One region of the Shouchella sp. JSM 1781072 genome, then DNA from elsewhere that is predicted to be linked to it. Evidence: riboswitches for the same ligand, from Rfam matches in the RefSeq annotation. Region 1 holds a riboswitch; the other holds the start of a gene.
The links. A riboswitch is a leader RNA that binds a small molecule or an ion and turns the genes downstream of it on or off. The one in region 1 is predicted to bind cobalamin.
Positions count from the first base shown of each region.

Region 1 (10,833 bases):
GTAGGCCGTCTTGATTACGATACATCAGGGTTGTTGTTATTAACCAACGATGGTGATTTTGCCAATTTGTTAATGCATCCAAAATTTAAGATTGAAAAAGAATACGTTGTAAAGATAAAGGGCATACCTGATCGCAAGGAGCTAAAACAACTTGAGACAGGCGTGAAGCTTGATGATGGTGTAACAGCTCCAGCGAAAGTGAAGTTGCTTTCAAGCGATCGAAAGAAAAACACATCGATTATTCGAATCATTATTCACGAAGGGAAAAACCGTCAAGTTCGTCGAATGATGGAAGCGTTTGGCTACGAAGTAGAAAAACTAAAGCGAGAGCGATTTAGTTTTTTAACGTTAGGCAACTTAAATCCAGGTGAGTACCGTGCAATAAAAGCCATTGAAATCAAACAACTAAAAGATTTGGCTGTCACGAAACCGTCATAAAAAAGATAAAATTCACTTCTTTCCCACGTTATAATAGAAGTGTACGAAAACGTTCACAAAAAGAAGGGGGGCGCATCCGTTGAGCAAAAAAAAGCGTACAATAACTCGTCTTGCGATCTTGCTAGTTATTGCGGGTGCAATTGGCTATACGTTTTATGCCAATTCTCAATCAAATGATGGGGTCGTTCGTGCAGGGGATCAAGCTGAAAACTTTGCTTTGCGTGATTTAAATGACAATCGTTTTGAAATGGCGCAACAAGAAGGCAAAGGGGTCTTCGTAAATTTTTGGGCCACGTATTGTGAACCGTGTGAGCGCGAAATGCCGCATATTGAATCCATTTATAAAGAATACGAAGATGATGTTGAAATGATTGCGATTAATGTGGACGAGTCTGAGTTAACAGTCGATTCGTTCGTTTCTCGTCACAATTTAACGTTTCCCATTGCAATCGATAGTAGACAAGAAGTAACCCGTGCCTATGGAATTCGTCCATTGCCGGCAACACTTGTTATTGATGAGCATGGTGAAGTCCAGCACTATTATCAAGGGGAAATGACAGAAGCAATGGTAAGGGATTTATTTGAAAAGGTAGTACCCGAGGGGTAAGACGGGGGTGAGAAGATGAAAGAAGAGCACGTGACGTGTGAATGTGGTCATGTCAATAAAAAAGGAACGGACATGTGCGCGGCATGTGGAAAGCCTCTAACGGAAGAGGCAAAAACCGAAGGCGTCAATATGCGTTATGAGGGAGCCGCGATTCGTTCAAAGAAGCAAAAGCGCACAGTATTAGATCGAATTTGGGCATTTTTTTCATCGGTAAAAGTTGGCATTTGGCTGATTGTCATTTTGTTAGTTGCGTCGGCGGTTGGTACGTTATTTCCACAAGAAAACCTACGTCCTGGTCTTGAAGAAGCAGCAACGTTTTACGAGCGAGAATATGGATCGCTTGGATTGCTTTACTATAACCTTGGCTTAAATGAGCTTTACAGTTCTTGGTGGTACATAACGCTTATCATTATGTTAGCAGTCTCAATTATTGTAGCAAGTTTTGATCGTGGGATTCCGCTTTATAAAGCATTAAAAGCACAGCGGGTCACAAGACATCCGCACTTTATGACAAGGCAAAGACTATTTGCCACGACCGAAACAACGCAAGCGGCGTCTGCCGATTTAGAAAAAGTAAAGCAAAACTTAATAAAAAAGCGCTACAAGGTTCGTGAAGAAAATGGCAATCTTTTAGCAGAAAAAAACCGCTTTGCTCGTTGGGGTCCTTACGTAAATCACGTCGGGTTAATTCTCTTTCTAGCGGGCTGCCTCATGCGCTATTTGCCAGGGATGTATGTGGACGCAACGATGTGGGTGCGAGAGGGAGAGCGGGCACCAGTGCCAGAAGCATCCGAATACCTTGTTGAGAACCGTGGTTTTTCAATCAGCTATTACGATGAAGAGGACGAGCGCTTTCAAGAATCGTTTGAGCAAGGCAATTCAATTGTAACAGAGTCCTTTGAAACCGATGCCGTTCTTTATAAGCGCTCAGGAATCTTGGGCGACGATTCCATTGAACAAGTAAAAGAAAAAAACATTCTCGTTAATGATCCGTTACAGTTTGATTCATTTTCCCTCTATCAAACCGATTATCGCGAAAATGAACTTCATGAGATGACGTTTACGCTAGAGCATAAAGAATCAGCTGAAACCTTTGGTGAATTAACCATTAATTTAATTAATCCAGAAGCCGATTATGATTTAGGTGATGGCTATGCTGTTCGGCTAGTGAATTATTTCCCGAATTTCTATATGAATTCGAATAATGAGCCGTCCACCTTAAACAATATTCCGGATAATCCTTATTTTATTTTCGAGATGACAACACCAGAAACGCCTGAAGGAGAAACAAGTGTCGTCGGTATCCAGCAAAATCTTGAACCGTTAGAAGATAATGAGTATAAGATGACGTTTGTTGATGTTGATTTGGCAAATGTAAGTATTTTAACGGTACGAAAAGATGAAACGTTGCCGCTGTTAATTGCTGGAGGAAGTATTTTTATTATTGGTCTTGTACAAGGTTCGTATTGGGCTCATCGACGCATTTGGATCCAGCAGACGAACGATAAAATTTGGGTAGCAGGTCATACAAATCGAAATTGGATGTCGTTCCAAAAGGAAATGAATGAAAGCCTTCAGGACACGAATGTAAACACTCCGATTGACCAAGAAGAGCAGAAAGATTCGGAAAGCTCGAATGAAGATTCGGGGAAAAGAGGAGATAAACATGCTTAGTTTAAGTTTTAATTTACTGCTTGTTGCGTTTTTTGCGTTTTTAACGGCAACCATTTTCTTTGCTTTTTCTTTGTCGAAACAAAGAAAAGAGCAGACGCATACGCAAACAAAAGCAAGCAAATGGGGGATCGTGTTTTCAATTATTGGACTTGCGCTTTCCCTCGGTTATTTCTTTGCAAGGTGGTCTGTTTCCGGTCATGCACCAGTTAGTAATATGTTTGAATACATGACCGCATTAGCGATTGCGATTGCCCTTGCGTTTTGCATCATTTATTTTATTTACCCAAACCGAGCGGATGTTGTTGGCTTATTTACGATGCCAACGGTCATGCTGCTTATCGTGTATGCATCGACGTTTTCGACAGCGGTTGCACCTCTCGTGCCTTCGCTGCAAATGCCGCTTATGTTGAAATTACATATCATAACAACAGTAATTGGACAAGGCTTGCTCGCAATCGGTTTTGCCGCGGGTCTTGCCTATTTATTACGAACCCTTGATTTAAAGCAAAAAAGTTGGAAGCCGCGTATTATTGAATTAATGATGTACGGATTGCTTTGCGTTGTGGCTCATGCTCTTGTCGCGCACGGTTTCTCTGCAGCGAACTATGAAGCAACGTTTAGCTACATCGATGAAAATGAGCAAGAAGCAACGGTCGTGTATGAGGTGCCGCCTTTGATTGGTCCGAATGAAGGAGAGCTTCAAACAGAAGGGGCGATGGAACCACTCTTTACGGTACCAGGAAACATTGAAGCGAGTGATCTTAACACGCTAATTTGGGCTTTTGCAGTTGGTGTCGTTCTATACTGGCTCATTCGCTTGCTGCTACGTAAAAGAATTGGACTGGCGATTCAGCCGCTTCTTAAAGTGTCAAATCCATCCACTCTTGATGAATTTAGCTATCGCGCAATTGCGATTGGTTTTCCAGTTTTCGCGCTAGGTGGATTAATCTTTGCGATGATCTGGGCACAAATTGCCTGGTCAAGATTTTGGGGCTGGGATCCTAAAGAAGTATGGGCACTTATTACATTTTTGTTTTACGCCGCATACTTACACTTACGTTTAAACAAAGGTTGGCATGGAGAAAAGTCAGCTTGGCTTTGTGTTATAGGGTTTGCTATTATTATGTTTAACCTAGTGTTTGTAAACTTGGTCATTGCAGGTTTGCATTCTTACGCTTCATAATGCATCAACTATGACGGAATTGTTACAATTGTATTGTAGCAATTCTTTTTTTTCACGAATTTGTGTTCCATGATTGGCGTAATGTTTTTCAACCGTGATAGACTAAAATGGATCGCAATAAATAAAACCGCTCATGCATGTTTATAATGAAAAGAGAAGTGCACTATAGGAGGTTACTAATGGATTATCAACCAAGTATTCTTATCGTTGATGATGAAGACCGTATTCGTCGATTATTAAAGATGTACCTTGAAAGAGAAGAGTATCAAATAGATGAAGCAACAAATGGAGAAGAAGCGTTGCATAAAGCGCTAGAAGTCGATTACGATTTAATTTTGCTTGACGTTATGATGCCTGGTATGGATGGAATTGAAATGTGTCAGGAACTTCGCAAGTCAAAAGCGACGCCTGTTATGATGTTAACCGCTAAAGGCGAAGAAGCGAATCGTGTCCAAGGATTTGAAGTTGGCGCAGATGATTATATTGTAAAGCCATTCAGCCCAAGAGAAGTTGTTTTACGTGTTAAAGCACTGTTAAGACGCGCATCAGCCACACAATTTGTGCAAACAGATACGCATACGAAAGACATGCTTGTATTTGGTCCGCTTACAATCGATAATGATGCGCATCGTGTTAGTGTAAACCAACAGGAAATTAACTTAACGCCGAAAGAATATGAGCTACTCTTTTATTTAGCGCAATCACCGGATAAAGTATTTTCTCGTGAACAATTATTAAAAGATGTTTGGAATTATGAATTCTTTGGTGATTTACGAACGGTTGATACGCATATTAAGCGGCTACGTGAAAAACTAAATCGTGTCTCGCCGGAAGTATCGTCAATTATTTCAACGGTTTGGGGTGTAGGCTATAAATTTGAGGCTGTTAGCGGCTGATGCTTTGGCAAAGTGTCGTTGGAAAGCTTTGGTTAACGATTTTGCTTCTTGTCACAGTTGTCTTAACCGTTCTTATGGTCATGATGCTTCGATTTACAGAAAATAATTCGATTGAAGAAGCGGAAACGAGATTAAATAGCTATGCCAACATGGCAATATCGACTTTGGAGGGCCATGAAGAGCTTGACGGTACGTACGAATATTTAGAAACGATTAGCCGAGAATTCTCTGTCAATCTCTTGTTAGTGGACCCACAAGCTGGTGTGTGGAGCACTGCAGATGGACGAGAAGGGGAGCAAATTGCCGCTGAACTAATTCAAAATTGGTCGACGTTCGATGAGCGAGTCATTGAAACGGATAGCTACTCATTGGCAGGATCAGAGGATGAAAAAACAGAAATGATTATCTTAGGCGCACCGATAGAAGCCGGTGAGTCAGAGGCAATGATCTTTTTGTATCAGCCGTTATCGGCAATTGAAGAAGCAGCTTCTGAAACACGTAGTTTAATTTACTTGTCAGCTGGCATTGCGCTCGTTTTAACGACCATTTTTGCGTTCTTTCTCTCGTCTCGTATTACCGCACCTTTAAGAAAAATGAGGCAAGCCGCACTTGAAGTGGCACAAGGGAAGTTTCATACGAAAGTGCCGATTTTAACGCAAGACGAGATTGGTCAACTGGCCATTGCGTTCAATCGAATGCGTCGAGAGCTGAATCGCAATATTTCTGAACTGAATCAGGAAAAAGAACAACTTTCACGCATTTTACTTAGTATGGCTGATGGGGTTATTACGTTTGATAAGCATGGCCTTGTTCGATTGACAAACCCTCAAGCTGATCAAATGATGCAAATGATGTTATTTGAAGAAGGCGAAACGGATACATCCGTTAAAATGAAAGTGCCTGCACTGTTACAGCCATTGTTTGAACGAGTCGTAGAACAAGAGCATGAAGAATTGCAGGAAAAAACCGTCCAAGGACGAAGCATGGCAATCTTAATGGCGCCGCTGTATGAGGGTCAATACATTCGAGGTGCGGTTGCCGTTGTTCGTGATGTTACTGAAGAACGCAGACATGACAAGTTACGTAAAGACTTTATTGCAAATGTATCCCACGAATTACGAACGCCGATTTCGATGTTGCAAGGATATAGTGAAGCGATTGTCGATGGCGTAACGTCAACAGAAGCGGAACAAAAAGAAGTAGCGCAAATCATTTATGATGAATCTTTACGGATGGGACGCTTAGTTAATGAGCTGCTTGATTTGGCCCGTATGGAAGCAGGTTATATTGAATTAAACCTTGATGAGCTGGAGCTTCATGACTATTTAGACCGGATTGTACGGAAATTTTCTAGCTATGTAAAAACGGAAGAAATCGAAATCCAGTTGTTTCACAATGAAGGAAATTCAACCGCATCGTTTGATCCAGATCGAATTGAGCAAGTGTTAACAAACTTAATCCATAACGCTATTCGTCATACAGAAAAAGGTGGATTTGTCCACTTGAATTATGAAAAAGATGCCCAATCTCATTTATTCTCGGTGCAAGACTCTGGTTCCGGCATACCTGAAGAAGACTTACCATACGTCTTTGAACGATTTTATAAAGCTGATAAAGCGAGGACGAGACAACGAGGTGGGACTGGTCTTGGCCTCGCGATTGCGAAGAACATTGTGGAAGCCCATGGTGGAACGATCACAGTCCAAAGCAAGTTAGGAGAGGGCACTACATTTCGCTTTACAATACCTCGAAAAATTGAAGGCACTGACGAATAAAGGCGATATTTATTGTTCCATAAGAAACAAAAGAATGGTAAGCTTATCTACAAAGATTAGCTTGTATGGATGCAGCCTATAGACTGCTTAACAGGGGAAGCTAGTGAAAATCTAGCACGGACCCGCCACTGTAATTACACATGTGTAAAAGTCAGAGGACCTGCCATAAAAGTAAGCGGATTTTCTTTCGTGGACTAAAGAAACCATTGTTTAAATGAGCAATGTCATGCTGCACATGAGTTCACATGTGCAGCTTTTTCTGTCCTTCAAGGAAGGGTAAGGAGTAGAGAATGGGTCAACCTGTAACATGGATAAGGAAAGTAGGACCTTATCTTATTACCATTGCAATTGTCTTGTTTATTTTTTTATTGTCTATAAGTTATGGGAGTGTTCAAATACCGTTGCGGACCGTTTTTTTAACGATCTTACAACAAGGACTTCACATTCCTTTTAATGTTCCGTTAAATGAAGCACATACACAAATTATTATGCAAATCCGGTTGCCTCGTGTGTTGCTGGCTTTTCTTGTAGGTGCTTCGCTTGGCATGGCTGGAGCGGCGTTTCAAGGGCTATTACGAAATCCGTTAGCAGATCCATTTACGATTGGGGTATCATCAGGTTCTGCTCTAGGTGCTGTAACGGTAATTTTTTTTCAATTTTCCTTCATAGGTATGTGGACGTTACCCGTTGTCTCCATTCTATCAGGGTTAGCTACATTAATAATCGTTCTTACGTTTACACGCCTTGTGCAACGTTCCTTTGCGACAGAGACGATTATATTAACAGGGATTATTGCTAGCTCATTTCTGGGTGCTTGGCTTTCCTTAATTGTGGCATTGTCGCAAGAAGAACTTCGGCACATTATGAATTGGCTAATGGGAAGCGTCGGCATGCGAGGGTGGTCCTATGTCTACTTAATTCTGCCTTTTTTGGTTGTCGGTGCTATTCTAGTGTGGATTTGTCGAATTGAACTTGATGCCCTTATGTATGGTGAAACAAGTGCCCATCACTTAGGTGTATCAGTCAAACGAAAAAAGTTTACCATTCTTGTTGCCGCAACGTTATTAACCGGAAGTGCTGTAGCCGTTTCAGGAACAATTGGCTTTGTTGGCCTCGTCATCCCGCATATGGTTCGATTGATTTGGGGACCAAGTCATCAACGGTTATTGCCATTGGCAGGATTAACAGGCGGTGGGTTTTTAATTCTTGCGGATTTAACAGCACGCACAGTGGTTTCACCAGCTGAACTGCCAATTGGCGTCATTACAGCACTGGTCGGTTCGCCATTATTTGCATGGTTGCTTTATCGACAGAACCGCAGACGAAAAGGGGCATAAAGAATGCTAGAAGTTCAAAATCTAAACGTCGCGATTAATAAACAGCCCATTCTAACAGATCTCTCTTTTTCGGTGCAAAAAGGAGAGCTGCTTGGTGTGATTGGAGAAAACGGAAGTGGCAAAACAACGTTACTTCATAGCATAACAGGCGTTGTTCCGCATCAATCTGGAGCGATTTATTATGAAGGCCAACATCTATCTAAGATGAAAAATCGAGTTCGAGCACAAAAAATGGCTGTGTTGTCTCAAGATCGCTCGAATATGTTTCAAACAACTGTACGCAGTGTGATTGAGTTAGGACGCTATCCCTATTTAACAGGTTTACTTCCACAACGATCTGAAGACGATGAGACAATGATTAACGAGGCGATGAACGAAACTGGTGTCGCAGGCTTTGCCGATCGAACTATGGGTACGTTAAGCGGTGGGGAGCGACAACGCGTATGGTTAGCGCGCGCATTGGCGCAAAATCCAGACTTACTTTTGCTAGATGAACCGACAAACCATTTGGATTTGGCCCATCAAGTTTCCTTAATGGACCATTTGCATAAGCTTGTAAAGAAAAAACAGCTAACGGTTATGTGTATTTTACATGATGTAAATTTAGCAAGTTTATACTGTGATAAAGTGTTGTTGTTAAAAGAAGGACAAGTTCAAGGGGTTGGTCAAACAAAGGATTGGCTGACTAGCGAACAACTAACAACTCTTTTTGGAACAGCATTTTCTGAAACCATCGATTCACAAACCGGCTGTAGACAATTTACAGTCTTACCTTATTTCACAAATCAATGTAAGGAGGATTTAACATGAAAATCTATACCCGTGGTGGAGATAAAGGAAGAACGAGTGTATTAGGTGCAAGAGTGGAAAAGACGGACAAACGAATTGAAGCAATTGGATCAATTGACGAGTTGAACAGTGCAATCGGGCTAGCCATTTATCATGCAAGGCAGGAGCAACTAGCAGACATTGTGGCGGATTTAACCGTCATCTCGCATCAGTTGTTTGACTATGGTGCTGATTTGGCGAATGTGAAAGAAGAGATCCCGTTTAAAATCACCACACAACATACAACGCAACTTGAAGCAAAAATTGATGCGTATACGGAGATTGTCGGACCGCTAACACAGTTTGTTTTACCTGGAGGATGTCTAACGTCTTGTTCCCTTCATCTATGTCGAACGGAAGCAAGAAAAGCAGAACGTCGTTTGAACGAAATGAACCCGTCGGCTTCGGCAGTATTAAAAACTTATATCAATCGCTTATCAGATTATTTGTTTACGGGGGCACGATTAGCAAACAAACAAACAGGTATAGACGATGTCGCCTACGAAGGTGAAAAACAGCTAGAATCATAAAGCGATTGTTTTTATCATATAGTTCCCATGGAGTAAGAAGATATGGGAGGCTGTTATGACGGCAATTGTTGATTTTGTTAAGCGGTTAAGTATCGTATTTGTGTTAACATTTGTGATCGGTTTACTATTCTTCAGTGTAAAACTGATTGTGGAAGAAGAACGGTTTGTGCACGTAAAACAAGGAATAGGGAATCACAGTGTATTGGAAAAATCAATCGAAATTGTGCAAATGTAACAAAAGGTGGATCACTTATTTTAGCTTGTGATCCACCTTTTACGTTATGGACTACCATGATGAAATGAATAGGCCGCTTCAAAAATGATTCAAACTGATAAGTCGAGAAAGTTCTTCTCTATTCGATTCCATTATAAATCGATAACATTGACTAGTTTAATTTCCTCGAACTGCAGTAATTCATGAACAATCGTCTCTTCCACGTGCTTATCAACGTTTACTAACATAATGGCTTCGCCGCCAATTGATTTACGTCCCACTTGCATCGTTGCAATGTTCAGTTCATGTTGTGCAAGCAGCTGGCCCATTTTACCGATAACGCCGGGGCGGTCATAGTGTTGAATGTAAAGAATGTGACCTTGGGCAACGATGTCCACAGAAAATTCATTTAATGAAACAATTCGAGGACCATAATCCTTTATATACGTCGCTTTGATTTCAAACGATCTTTCTTCGCCTATCGCAACCGCATGAATTAAGTTTTCATAGCCAAAATGATCGGTTAGTTGTTTTTCCCCATAATTAATCCCGCGCTCACGAGCTATTAGCGAGGCATTGACATCATTCACCGCTGCATCCACTCTAGGTTGTAAGAAACCAGATAATAAACTGCGCGTTAATATACTTGTGTCTGTTTGCGTGGCAGAGCCACTATAATAGACGTTTATTTCTTGAACAGGAACGCGCATCAATTGTGATAAGAGCGAGCCCATTGTTTTTGCTAAATCATATTGAGGTTTAATTTTTTCATAAACTTCTTTTGATAAAGTCGGTAAGTTGATAGAATTTCGTGCTGGTTCCCCTTGTAAAAACGCTAGTACTTCCTCAGAGACTTGAGCGGCTACGTTTAATTGAGCTTCTTTCGTTGAAGCGGCAATATGAGGGGTAGCTACAACGCGCGGATGTTCAATTAATCGAACATCGGTTACTGGTTCTTCAGTAAAAACATCGAGTGCCGCGCCTGCAATATGTCCATTCTCTAAGTAATAGAAGAGCGCTTTTTCATCGATAATACCACCGCGGGCACAGTTGATCAGGTATACACCTGGTTTTGTTTGGGGAATCGTGTCCATATTTAATAACCCAGTTGTTTCCTTTGTTAAAGGAGTATGGACGGTAATAATGTCAGCCTGGCGTAAAACATCCGGCAGCTCCGCTTTTTGAATCCCTAATTTTTCGGCTCTTTCAAGGGTTAAGAACGGATCATAAACAATTACCTGCATCTCAAATGCTTTTGCCCGCTTTGCTAGCTGGGTACCAATTCGACCAAAACCAATTATACCTAGTTGCTTTTGATTTAATTCTGCACCTTGAAATAATTTTCTTTCCC
Region 1 covers NZ_JBHFQE010000001.1:980,712-991,544, forward strand. Annotated here, with positions in the region: gene ACE1TH_RS05215 (pseudouridine synthase) at 1-438, shown strand, start outside; gene resA (thiol-disulfide oxidoreductase ResA) at 518-1,045, shown strand; gene resB (cytochrome c biogenesis protein ResB) at 1,061-2,719, shown strand; gene ccsB (c-type cytochrome biogenesis protein CcsB) at 2,712-3,902, shown strand; gene ACE1TH_RS05235 (response regulator transcription factor) at 4,082-4,798, shown strand; gene ACE1TH_RS05240 (ATP-binding protein) at 4,798-6,573, shown strand; cobalamin riboswitch at 6,623-6,755, shown strand; gene ACE1TH_RS05245 (FecCD family ABC transporter permease) at 6,864-7,910, shown strand; gene ACE1TH_RS05250 (ABC transporter ATP-binding protein) at 7,914-8,720, shown strand; gene ACE1TH_RS05255 (cob(I)yrinic acid a,c-diamide adenosyltransferase) at 8,717-9,268, shown strand; gene ACE1TH_RS05260 (hypothetical protein) at 9,324-9,503, shown strand; gene serA (phosphoglycerate dehydrogenase) at 9,635-10,833, opposite strand, start outside.

Region 2 (10,833 bases), 720 kb from region 1:
AGGAGCTTTGGCCGGTGTTGCGTTTACCTTTGTTGCTGGAGAAATGTTGTTTTCTGTTTTTGAAATTCCGATTATTGGTCTTGTAGCCATGGCGGTAATTTTACTAGGGTTTGTGGCGAAAGTTGCGTTGCCGTTTAACATTCCAGCCTCTTTATTTGCCATTATTGTTGGTGTCGCTTTGGCCTTTGTCCTTGGTTACCAAACTAGTAGTGATGTAACAGAAGCGTTAAGCAACGTCGGCTTTTATCCATTTTTACCAACCCTTGCCGCTTTTGAAGGGATGACGTATCTCTTTGGTGCACTGATCGGGTTATTAGGGATTTTAATTCCGATTACGATTTATAATGCGATTGAAACAATGAATAATGTGGATGCGATGTCAGCTGCTGGGGATTCTTATGATGTTCGAGAGTGTCAAGCAGTAGATGGAATAGGTGCTATGCTTGGTGCTTGTTTTGGCGGCATGTTCCCGACAACGGTTTATATTGCAACTGTGGGAGCCAAACAGCTAGGTGCTGGTCGTGGCTATAGTCTTTTAAATGCTGGGGTTTTCGCCCTTGCTTCCATTACTGGTTTGATTGGTGCCTTTTCGGCATTAATTCCAATGGCTGCGGTTGCCCCAATTCTAGTCTTTGTAGGGATGTCAATGATCGGAAGTACGTTTGCAAACAATGCAAAGCGTTACTATCCAGCCATTGCTTTAGCGATGCTTCCTTATATTGCGAACTATATGATGACACGCTTTAACAATCAAGCACCTGATGTTGTCGCAGGCATTTCTGAAGGAATTGTCCCACTTGGACAAGGTGCCATGTTTACAGCGATTATTTTAGGCGCTATCACCGTCTTTTTAATTGACAAAGACTTCTATAAAGCAGGGATCTTTTCAGCGATTGGTGCGCTTCTCTCCTTCTTTGGTTTTATGCACGCCCCTTCGTTAGCAGTAAATGCTGCGTTTGATTATACAATCGGCTATCTGTTAATCGGTCTTTTCTTTGTTTACATTGGATATCGAGAATCAAAGAAGGTAACTGTAGAGGTCGATCAAAAAATAGAAAACGTTGCGTAACGAAAAACCCATTTGAGGATACTCAAATGGGTTTATTTCGTTTTGTATAATCTTTATTTTCTATGAGTGTTTCAATCGTAACAATAAGAAATGCCAGTGCCGCTTGTGTAACAACGGGAATCGTTATCGATGTAAACAATCGTTCAAGGAAATGAATAAGCGGAAAAATAAACACAAACTGGATTGTAATTTCGCATACTTTTTGTAGCGAATAGCGTTTTACCTTAGGCACAACGGTATAAATGAGGCTCTTCGTTATCATTTCGATGATTACACCACTTACAAGAAATAGAATGACGAACCAGGCTAAAGACCAAAGCGACCGATATTCTATTCCCAAAAGGTAAAACAGACTAATCATGCCAAAATAGTACAGGACAAATATAAATCCGAGTACAACAATTAGGAGCAAAGCAATTCCTATCACTGTTTGAAGGGATGGTTTCCGCATAAATCAGACCTTCTTTTGTTCAAAGATTATTCTGCTAGACGCAATTCGTTCGTAATTTCAATCGAACGACTCGAAATGGTTGACGCACTAACGTTATATTTTTCAGCTAATGCTTTTTGTGTAACGGAAAGCGGTGCAAATTCTTGTAGCGCATATTCCATTGCAGCTGCAAATGCTTCAGGCTTACGAATATTTACTTTTTTAGCTGAAGTAAACGCATGCCATTTTTCTAAAGCGAGTTGTTCAATTTCCGGTGGATGTTGGTCTTTTTTCAAGCCACTTAAAAGAATATCGGCCGTTTCTTTTACTTGTTCAGATGACCATTCAAAATCGTCGGCAACTTTCACGACAGGCGTATTCTCCGCAAGTAACGACGAAAGAAGCTGGGGCCATTTAGAGGTAAAGCTGTCTCCTTCAGAAGCTGAACGGAATGCATCAATTTTGTTTTTAATGTCCGTTGTTTTAGCAGGCACATGGCTAATGACTGGGCCGACAAAGCTCATAGCATGTTCCCCATTGGCCGGAAAACCAATAATTGTTGAGCCAGGCTCGACTGTGTCTTTATGTTCGTCAGGAATGATGTGAGTTAAGCGTTCATTCGTGAATAAATGGAGGCTTTCACATTGATCTTCATTTACGGATACTACTTCAAGAACAGCAGGTTTTGTTCCTTTCCAGCTTTCTATAATAGTAGCTGTTTGTGGACGTTTAATTTTTCTTAACTTGCTTTCAAGAAATGTATCGTATATGGTTTGCCCGTCTGCTTCAATAGGCTTGTGGAAAATAAGCCATACAAGCAGCATACTTGAAAGGGTCTCGGTAACACTTTCTTCAACGTCTGGGTAAACATGGTGGTAACTTTGCACCCAGTTTGTTAATTCCTTTTGGTAGCGGGTAAATGCAGTATAAAGCATTTCCGTTTCTAACTGATGAAGCTCTTGAGAGACAATTGCTTTTGATTCTGCTTTTTGCATGCAACATTTTTTATATTTTTTCCCACTGCCACATAGACAAGGATCGTTTCTCTTTATCATAGATGTTCCTCCTTACGTCAACTTTCTTAGTTTAACAGATTTGCGCCATAAAAGCAGGGTTTACAGCCGTTAATTTTGTTGTTGAGTCGTTAAGTAAATGAAAATGGATCTTTTGTATGAATTATGTTTTGACAGTTTTCAGTCTTTATGCTAAATTAATTGAATACTCATACATAAGAAAACACTCTTTATATTGAGAAGTGGAGGGACTGGCCCGACGAAGCTTCAGCAACCTTTCCGATTGGAAAAGGTGCTAATTCCAGCAAAGGGAACTTTGGCAGATAAGGGGGATGCGATACGATCGCATAAACCCTTTTCATTGAAAAGGGTTTTTTAATTTCATATGTGAAACGAAACGGTGTAGTGTCCAACTACTTAATAGGGGAACTTGGTGAAAATCCAAGACGGTCCCGCCACTGTGACGCACGTATGTGCGAAGTCAGATTGCCTGCCGAATCGTTCTGCTTAGCTCTACGCGGATCTAGAGAAGAGTGGAAATCATGCCTTTTAAACTAGTTGTCATTTTTTCGCTAGTGATCTTTTGGTATATTTCCTATCCCTTTCTCTTGAAAGGGATTTTTTTATGGTGAGTACAACTATTTGAGGAGGCAGAAAAAATGAGTGGAGTTAGAAGTTCAAGCTTAGGTTTTCCAAGAATTGGGGAGCAACGTGAGTGGAAAAAAAATTTAGAAGCCTATTGGAATCAAAAACTAGCGCAAGACGACTACGTAAAAAAACAGAAAGAGTTACGTTTGAATCATTTACAAAAACAAAAGGATGCAGGGCTTGACTATATACCTGTCGGCGATTTTTCTCACTATGACCAGGTACTTGATACAGCAACAGCATTTGGCTTAGTACCTGATCGCTTTGACTATGAAGGTGGAAGCGTTGATTTAGATACGTATTTTGCGATTGCTAGAGGCAGTGAGCATGCGGTTGCTGCTGAAATGACAAAATGGTTCGACACAAATTATCACTATATCGTACCTGAACTTGATGGTAGAGAGCCGGAGCTCGTAAACAATCGCTGGTTAGATTTAATTGAAGAAGCGAAGCAAGAACTAGGGGTAACCGGAAAGCCAGTAATCTTGGGCCCTGTAACATTTGTTAAGCTATCAAAACAATACGGCAGTCGTTCATTTGTTGATCATGTTCGAAGCTTATTGCCTTTATATACAACCGTTTTAAATCAGCTGGCAGAGGCTGGGGTAGCGTGGATTCAAGTAGATGAGCCTATTTTAGTTGGGGATATGAGTGAGGAAGAATGGTCGATTACTGAAGAAGTCTATACATGGTTCTCAGAGTCAGCACCAAAAGCGAACCTTCTACTACAAACCTACTTTGAAGGAGTTGATGATTTTAGTCGTTTGACGAAGCTACCTGTTGCTGGTATAGGATTAGATTTTGTTTATAGTGATAGTTTACAAAAACTAAAGCAACATGGATTCCCGAAAGAAAAAACATTAGCAGTTGGGCTAATTGATGGTCGAAACATCTGGCGTACAGACTTAACGAAGACACACGCCATGGTAGAAGAACTTTCAAAAATAGTTGGGCAAGAACAATTAATTCTTCAACCTTCTTGTAGTTTGCTTCATGTGCCAGTGTCACTAAAACATGAACAAAAGCTGCCTGAAGATTTAAAAGCTGCCTTATCATTTGCTGAAGAAAAATTAGCAGAGTTGAATGAACTTAAAGCAGTCTTAAATCAGCAGCAAGACGTGAAACAGCTACAAGTTGGAAAGCGGGCGATTGATACGTTAAACCAATCGGCAAGTCGCACAAACCAAGAAGTCCGTACCGCTTTAGATCTCAGCAAAACGGAAGATTCTAAAAGAGCGGTTCCTGCGGATAAACGTATGGAACTTCAACAAGAAGTCTTTCAACTCCCGCCATTACCGACTACAACAATTGGTAGTTTTCCGCAATCAGCAGACGTTCGAAAAACGAGGTTGCAATGGCGAAAAGGGGAAATTACGAATGAAGCCTATGAGTCCTTTATTAATGCTGAAATTGAGCGTTGGATTGAGATTCAAGAAGAGATTGGTTTAGATGTCCTTGTGCACGGAGAGTTTGAGCGTACCGATATGGTCGAATTTTTTGGCGAGAAGCTAGGTGGTTTTGAATTTACATCAAATGGATGGGTTCAATCATACGGTTCAAGATGCGTGAAACCGCCTGTTATATTCGGGGACGTCTTTTTCCAAAACGATATGACTGTCAAAGAAACATTAGTCGCACAATCGAAAACATCGAAACCGGTCAAAGGGATGTTAACAGGTCCTGTCACGATTTACAACTGGTCGTTTCCACGGACTGACCTACAAGCAGAAGATGTGGTGAATCAAATTGCCCTTGCATTGGAAAAAGAAGTGCTCGCTTTAGAGAGAGCAGGAATTACGGTCATTCAAGTAGATGAACCTGCATTAAGAGAAGGGTTACCTTTAAAGAGAGAGAAGTGGAAAGCCTATTTAAATCAATCTGTTAAAGCATTTCAGCTCTCTGTAAAATCGGTTGAGCCGCAAACGCAAATTCATACGCATATGTGCTACTCCGACTTTCAAGATATTATTCAAGCGATAGACGGACTTGATGCAGACGTTATTTCAATCGAGATGTCACGAAGTCATGGAGAGCTCATTACAGCGTTTGAAGACTATACGTATAGCAAAGGGATTGGGCTAGGGGTCTATGATATTCATAGTCCACGTGTACCAACAGAAGAAGAAATGGAAACAAGTATTAATCGCGCCCTGCAAGTTCTTGATCAACGCATTTTCTGGGTTAATCCAGACTGTGGCTTAAAAACAAGAAAAGAAGCTGAAACCGTGGAAGCACTTAAAGCGATGGTGAAAGCAGCGAAAGCGAAACGGTCTCAACTCGTTCAGTAACGCACAAAGAAAAAGCTTATCAATTTAATGATAAGCGTGAGATGTACGCTCGAGGTCTTCTTGATCGCAAGCGTACATCTTTTTTATGCATTTAAGTTTGTTGAATCAGTTGGCTTATCTTTCTTACCAGCGCTTCTTGCCCCTTCAATTCCGAGAAACACACACATTACGAAAAGGATAAAACAGATCACAGAAAGCAAGTAGTTTTGCGCCATGAAGTTCGAGTAAAGCATAACGAGAAGAGCGCTCGTTGTAACGATAAACATGAAAATCATGGGAATGATGACGAACAAGGCTTTTGACTTTGTTTTAACAAGCCACATCGTGACAGCTAAAAGAGCTAAAGCTCCAAGCATCTGGTTTGCGGCTCCGAATAACGGCCAAACCGTTTGCCATGTTCCAGATAATGCAAGGGCGGTTGCCCCGATTAAACCAGTAATTGTCGCAAAATGCTTATTCGATAAAAGTTTAACATTGATGCTATCGCCTAATTCAGAAACCGTGTACCGCATTAGCCGTGTAGCAGAGTCAAGTGTGGTCATTAGAAATGCGGACGCTGCTAGTGCAGTAAACGTAATACCAGCTTGAACAGGCAAGCCCCATGTGCTCATAAACTCACCAATTCCTAAAGAAAACACACTAATTGGATCATTGTATTGAGCCATAAGCGCTGAGAATTCCCCCATCGTTAAGTAAGCAACCGAACCAATGGCAATAATAGCCACGAACGCCTCTAAAAGCATCGAACCATACGTAACAAAGCGTCCATTTTTCTCATTGTCCAATTGTTTAGAAGTCGTCCCAGAAGAAACGAGGGAGTGGAAGCCCGAGATGGCCCCGCAAGCAATGGTAATAAATAAAATTGGAAATAAAAATCCAAGTTGGTCGTTATAAAACCCAGTAAATGCAGGCATTTGAATCGTCGGTCTAGCGATTAATAGTCCTAAAAAAGCACCACCAATTAAGAAATATAGCATGTAAGAATTCAAATAATCACGTGGCTGAAGCAAGAGCCAAACAGGTAAAACAGATGCGAAATACGCATAGATAATTAAAATAAAAGACCATGCTGTTGCGCTTAATTCAAGTGGGAAGGTAAGACCCACCCAAATGGCTCCAACCATGGCAATCGTCCCAAGAATCGTTGCTGTTATGAGATTCATTCTTACCTGGTTAACAAGCACACCAAACACCATAGCAACCGCGATAAAGAGTAATGAAGCCGTTGCAGCACCTGGAAATGAAACAAAGGTATTGGCAACTAATATGACAAACACGCCCACAATTAAAATCAGTGTCGCGATGGCGAAAGAGAGAAACATGAGTTGTCCTCGTCGTCCCATGTATTCTTTAATGACTTCCCCGATTGATTTTGCTTTATGACGAACAGACGCTTGGAGCGATGCATAATCATGAGTTCCACCAACGAAAATACTTCCAATCATAATCCAGATTACAGCAGGTAACCAACCAAACACGATCGCGGCAATTGGACCAGTAATAGGCCCTCCCCCAGCAATCGTGGTAAAATGGTGACCGATTAATACAGGAGTTTTAGTTGGGATGTATTCTTTCCCGTCGTATAACATATGCGCAGGTGTTTTACGACTACTGTCTATTTTTAATCGTTTTTCTAAATATTTTCCGTATGTAAAATAAGCGACTATTAAGATAGCACCACAAATTAACATAAGCGTGACAAAATTCATATTGTTACCCTCGCCTTCTCATTATTCCGATATTGCCTCAATAAATGGCTGAATAAACGGATTGCCTTTCTTGTTTATAATTAATCTCTGTTCAGGTATGGAGAGGACGCCAAGATAACGTTCATACCAGCCTGATTTTCCCCATTGAATAAACGAAACTTTTCTCGTTCTCTTTGCTTTTTTCTCTAACGTCATACTTGGCGTTGTTTTCAACAAGAAGATGCCAATATAAATGGAAGACATATGACTCGTACGGTCGCTTTTATGTTGGTGGATATAACAATCTAATTCTTGTTTGAATTGTTCGAATTCTTCGATGGTACCTTCGTTTGCTTCATATAAAAAAATGTGTTGATTGTTTTCAACACTCCATACGGTTACGTTTTTTGTAAACATATACCGATCGTCTCTTCGGTAATAATGAGCGCTAAACCGCAGTGGAAGGTTTTCTAGCTTGTCATTTGCATAAACGTCAAATTGATGTTTTAGCGTATTTTCTAGTTGATTTATAAACCGTTCCGCCTTCGTAATTAACACCTCCTACTAAAACTTGATTATAAGTGAATGATTCTTATTATAAGGACGATCTATTAAAAGTTCAATACTTTCTGTTAATTTAATGCTGAATAATTCACGTCATCGATTAACATTGCAAAAGTTTTAAAAAAAGTTAGTAGGGAACAGAACTAGAAAATGATTTATGAAAGGGGAATTCTAATGAAATTATATATTAATGGTGAATGGGTTGGCGAAAACTTAGAGCAAGTTGATATTACAAACCCAGCTAATGGAGAAGTGGTTGACCAAGTACCAAAAGGTGGCACAGAGGAAGCGAAGTCGGCGGCAGATGCAGCTGCTGAAGCATTTAAAACATGGTCAAAGCTTTCCACGTATGAACGTAGTGAGAAATTAGAATTGTGGCACCAATACATTGAAGAACACACCGAAGAGTTAGCAACATTAATGACAAAAGAGCAGGGGAAAGCCATTAAAGAGTCTCGTGGTGAGATTGGTTATGCGAATTCTTTTATTAAATGGTATGCAGAAGAAGGAAAGCGAAACTATGGAGAAACGATTCCTGCTTCCACAGACGATAAGCGATTGTTTGCGATTAAGCAGCCAGTCGGTGTCGTAGCAGCCATTACCCCGTGGAATTTTCCAGCAGCAATGATTACGAGAAAAATTGCACCTGCATTAGCAGTGGGCTGTACAGCTGTAATCAAGCCTGCTTCGCAAACCCCGTTAACGGCATTAAAGCTAGCAGAGCTTGCTGAAAAAGCAGGAATCCCTGCTGGCGTAGTGAATGTTGTTGTAGGTTCATCAAGTGATATTTCGAAAGTATGGCAAGAAGATCAACGTGTTCGAAAGCTTACGTTTACAGGCTCAACCGAAGTAGGAAAAACACTGATGAAAGATTCAGCAGAAACGATGAAGAAAATTTCATTAGAGTTAGGTGGCCACGCACCGGTGATTGTTTTTAAGGATGCCGACCTTGATCGAGCAGTTGAAGATACGATTGCATCTAAATTTCGTAACGGTGGACAAACGTGCGTGTGTGCAAATCGTATCTATGTCGAAGAGTCCATTGCTGATGAGTTTACGAACAAAACGAAGGCAGAAGTGGAGAAATTAACAGTAGGAGACGGATTAGATGAACATACTGATATAGGTCCACTTGTTGATCAAGATGCTGTTGATAAAGTCTTGTCTCATATAGCAGATGCGAAAGAAAAAGGCGCTACCGTCGTTACAGGCGGCACGAATACGGAGGGGCTTTTCATGGAGCCTACCGTGCTCGCAAATGTGACAGATGACATGGCGTGTATGATTGAGGAAACATTCGGCCCAGTCGCGCCAATTACGACATTTAAACAAGAAGAGGAAGCAATTGAGCGAGCAAATGATACCATTTTCGGCTTAGCCGCTTATGTATTCACGAAAGATATCAATCAAGCGATTCGTGTTACAGAAGCGCTAGAATATGGAATTGTTGGACTTAACGATGGTGGTCCATCGGCTGCACAAGCGCCGTTTGGTGGCTTTAAGCAAAGTGGAATTGGACGTGAAGGTGGTCGACAAGGTATGGATGAGTACCTAGAAACCAAATACGTATCGTTTAAGATGTAGCAAACACACACCTAGGGAATTAAATCCTAGGTGTGTTTTTTATGAAATTAAGGTTGTGCATTAAAAAGTATTAGTGTACTATTTAAGTAGAACACTAATGCAGGGATAGGGGGAACAAACAAACATGACAGATTTTCCGTTACAAATTAAAGGTCTTAATAAGTCATTCGGAAAAAATCATATTATTAAGGACATGAGTTTTCAGTTAAAACGAGGGCAAATTTATGGTTTTTTAGGTCCGAATGGCTCTGGAAAGACAACGACGATTCGAATGATTGTGTCGCTTATCGCCCCAGATTCAGGGGATGTCATTATTGAGGGGAACAATATTCGGACAAATCGAAAACAAGCATTGTCGAAAATCGGTGCAATTGTTGAAGACCCAGACTTATATGGTTATTTAACAGGGCAGCAAAACCTTGAGCACTTCGCTCGATTGAGTAACCAGGTCATTTCAAAAGAGCGTATAAAAGAAGTGGTTTCTTTAGTCGAGCTTGAAGGGGCAATGAAGAAGAAAGTAAAGTCTTACTCATTGGGAATGAAGCAACGGTTAGGAATTGCGGTGTCGCTTTTGCATCGTCCTTCTGTGTTGATCTTGGATGAACCAACCAATGGTTTAGATCCGAAAGGCATTCGAGATCTCAGGTCGTATTTACAACGGTTAGCCAAGGAAGACGGGGTGACACTACTCGTTTCTAGTCATCAACTAAGTGAAATTGAAACGCTATGTGACCGTGCGATTGTTATTAAAAAAGGTGAAGTAGTAGACGAGATTTCAATGAGTGACGATGAACGCACCGAGCAAACCTTAACGGTGAAAATTGAAGCAAAACCAGCCACAAAAGCGTTTGAAATTTTATCAACGTATGGGGCGGTTAAACAAAATGGAACGGCGGTTGAATTAGAAAAACAATCGTATGAAGAGATCCCAAACATTGTAGCAGCACTTATTAATGAACAGGTTCACGTTTACGGCGTAACGTATCAAAATCGTTTAGAGGATGCGTACTTTACGCTCACCGAAGAGCGAGAGGAGGAAGTATCATGATAGGCATTTTATACAATGAATGGCTGAAGTCTTGGTACGGACGAAAAGTCTGGGTATTTATCATCGTCATGGGCGTATTTCTTGCAGGTGCTGTGGGGCTTTCCCTTTTAACACAGGCTAACATGGGAGAACCCATGAATGCCGGAGTATTTGCAGAAATAAGCGTGTCTTTGTTTCCTATGTTTGTCATGTTGTTCGGTGTCGTCTTGATTGCAGGTGCAATTGCAGGAGAATTTGCAAATGGCACAATTAAACAATTGCTAATTAGACCGACTTCACGGCATGCCTTACTGTTTGGCAAATGGTTTGGGAACTTACTTTTCTCTCTCTTTATGTTTTTTGCGATTGTCATCGTTTCCGTTGTGACAGGCTTATTTATTTTCAGTACCGAAGGGTTATCGATTACAGAGATGTTTTCTAACGTTTTTGAAATGGCGCTTTATCAGTTGCCGACTGTTGTATTTTATATTGCGCTAGCGACACTCATTGCTGTTCTGACAA
Region 2 covers NZ_JBHFQE010000001.1:1,701,330-1,712,162, reverse strand. Annotated here, with positions in the region: gene ACE1TH_RS09105 (uracil permease) at 1-1,069, shown strand, start outside; gene ACE1TH_RS09100 (YrvL family regulatory protein) at 1,092-1,520, opposite strand; gene ACE1TH_RS09095 (SEC-C domain-containing protein) at 1,547-2,554, opposite strand; SAM riboswitch class I at 2,740-2,842, shown strand; cobalamin riboswitch at 2,894-3,024, shown strand; gene metE (5-methyltetrahydropteroyltriglutamate--homocysteine S-methyltransferase) at 3,172-5,448, shown strand; gene ACE1TH_RS09085 (carbon starvation CstA family protein) at 5,532-7,157, opposite strand; gene ACE1TH_RS09080 (DUF8052 family protein) at 7,179-7,694, opposite strand; gene ACE1TH_RS09075 (NAD-dependent succinate-semialdehyde dehydrogenase) at 7,875-9,284, shown strand; gene ACE1TH_RS09070 (ABC transporter ATP-binding protein) at 9,409-10,332, shown strand; gene ACE1TH_RS09065 (ABC transporter permease) at 10,329-10,833, shown strand, end outside.
Region 2: it holds a riboswitch for cobalamin, as region 1 does, so the genes downstream of both, metE (5-methyltetrahydropteroyltriglutamate--homocysteine S-methyltransferase) here and ACE1TH_RS05245 (FecCD family ABC transporter permease) in region 1, are expected to answer to the same signal.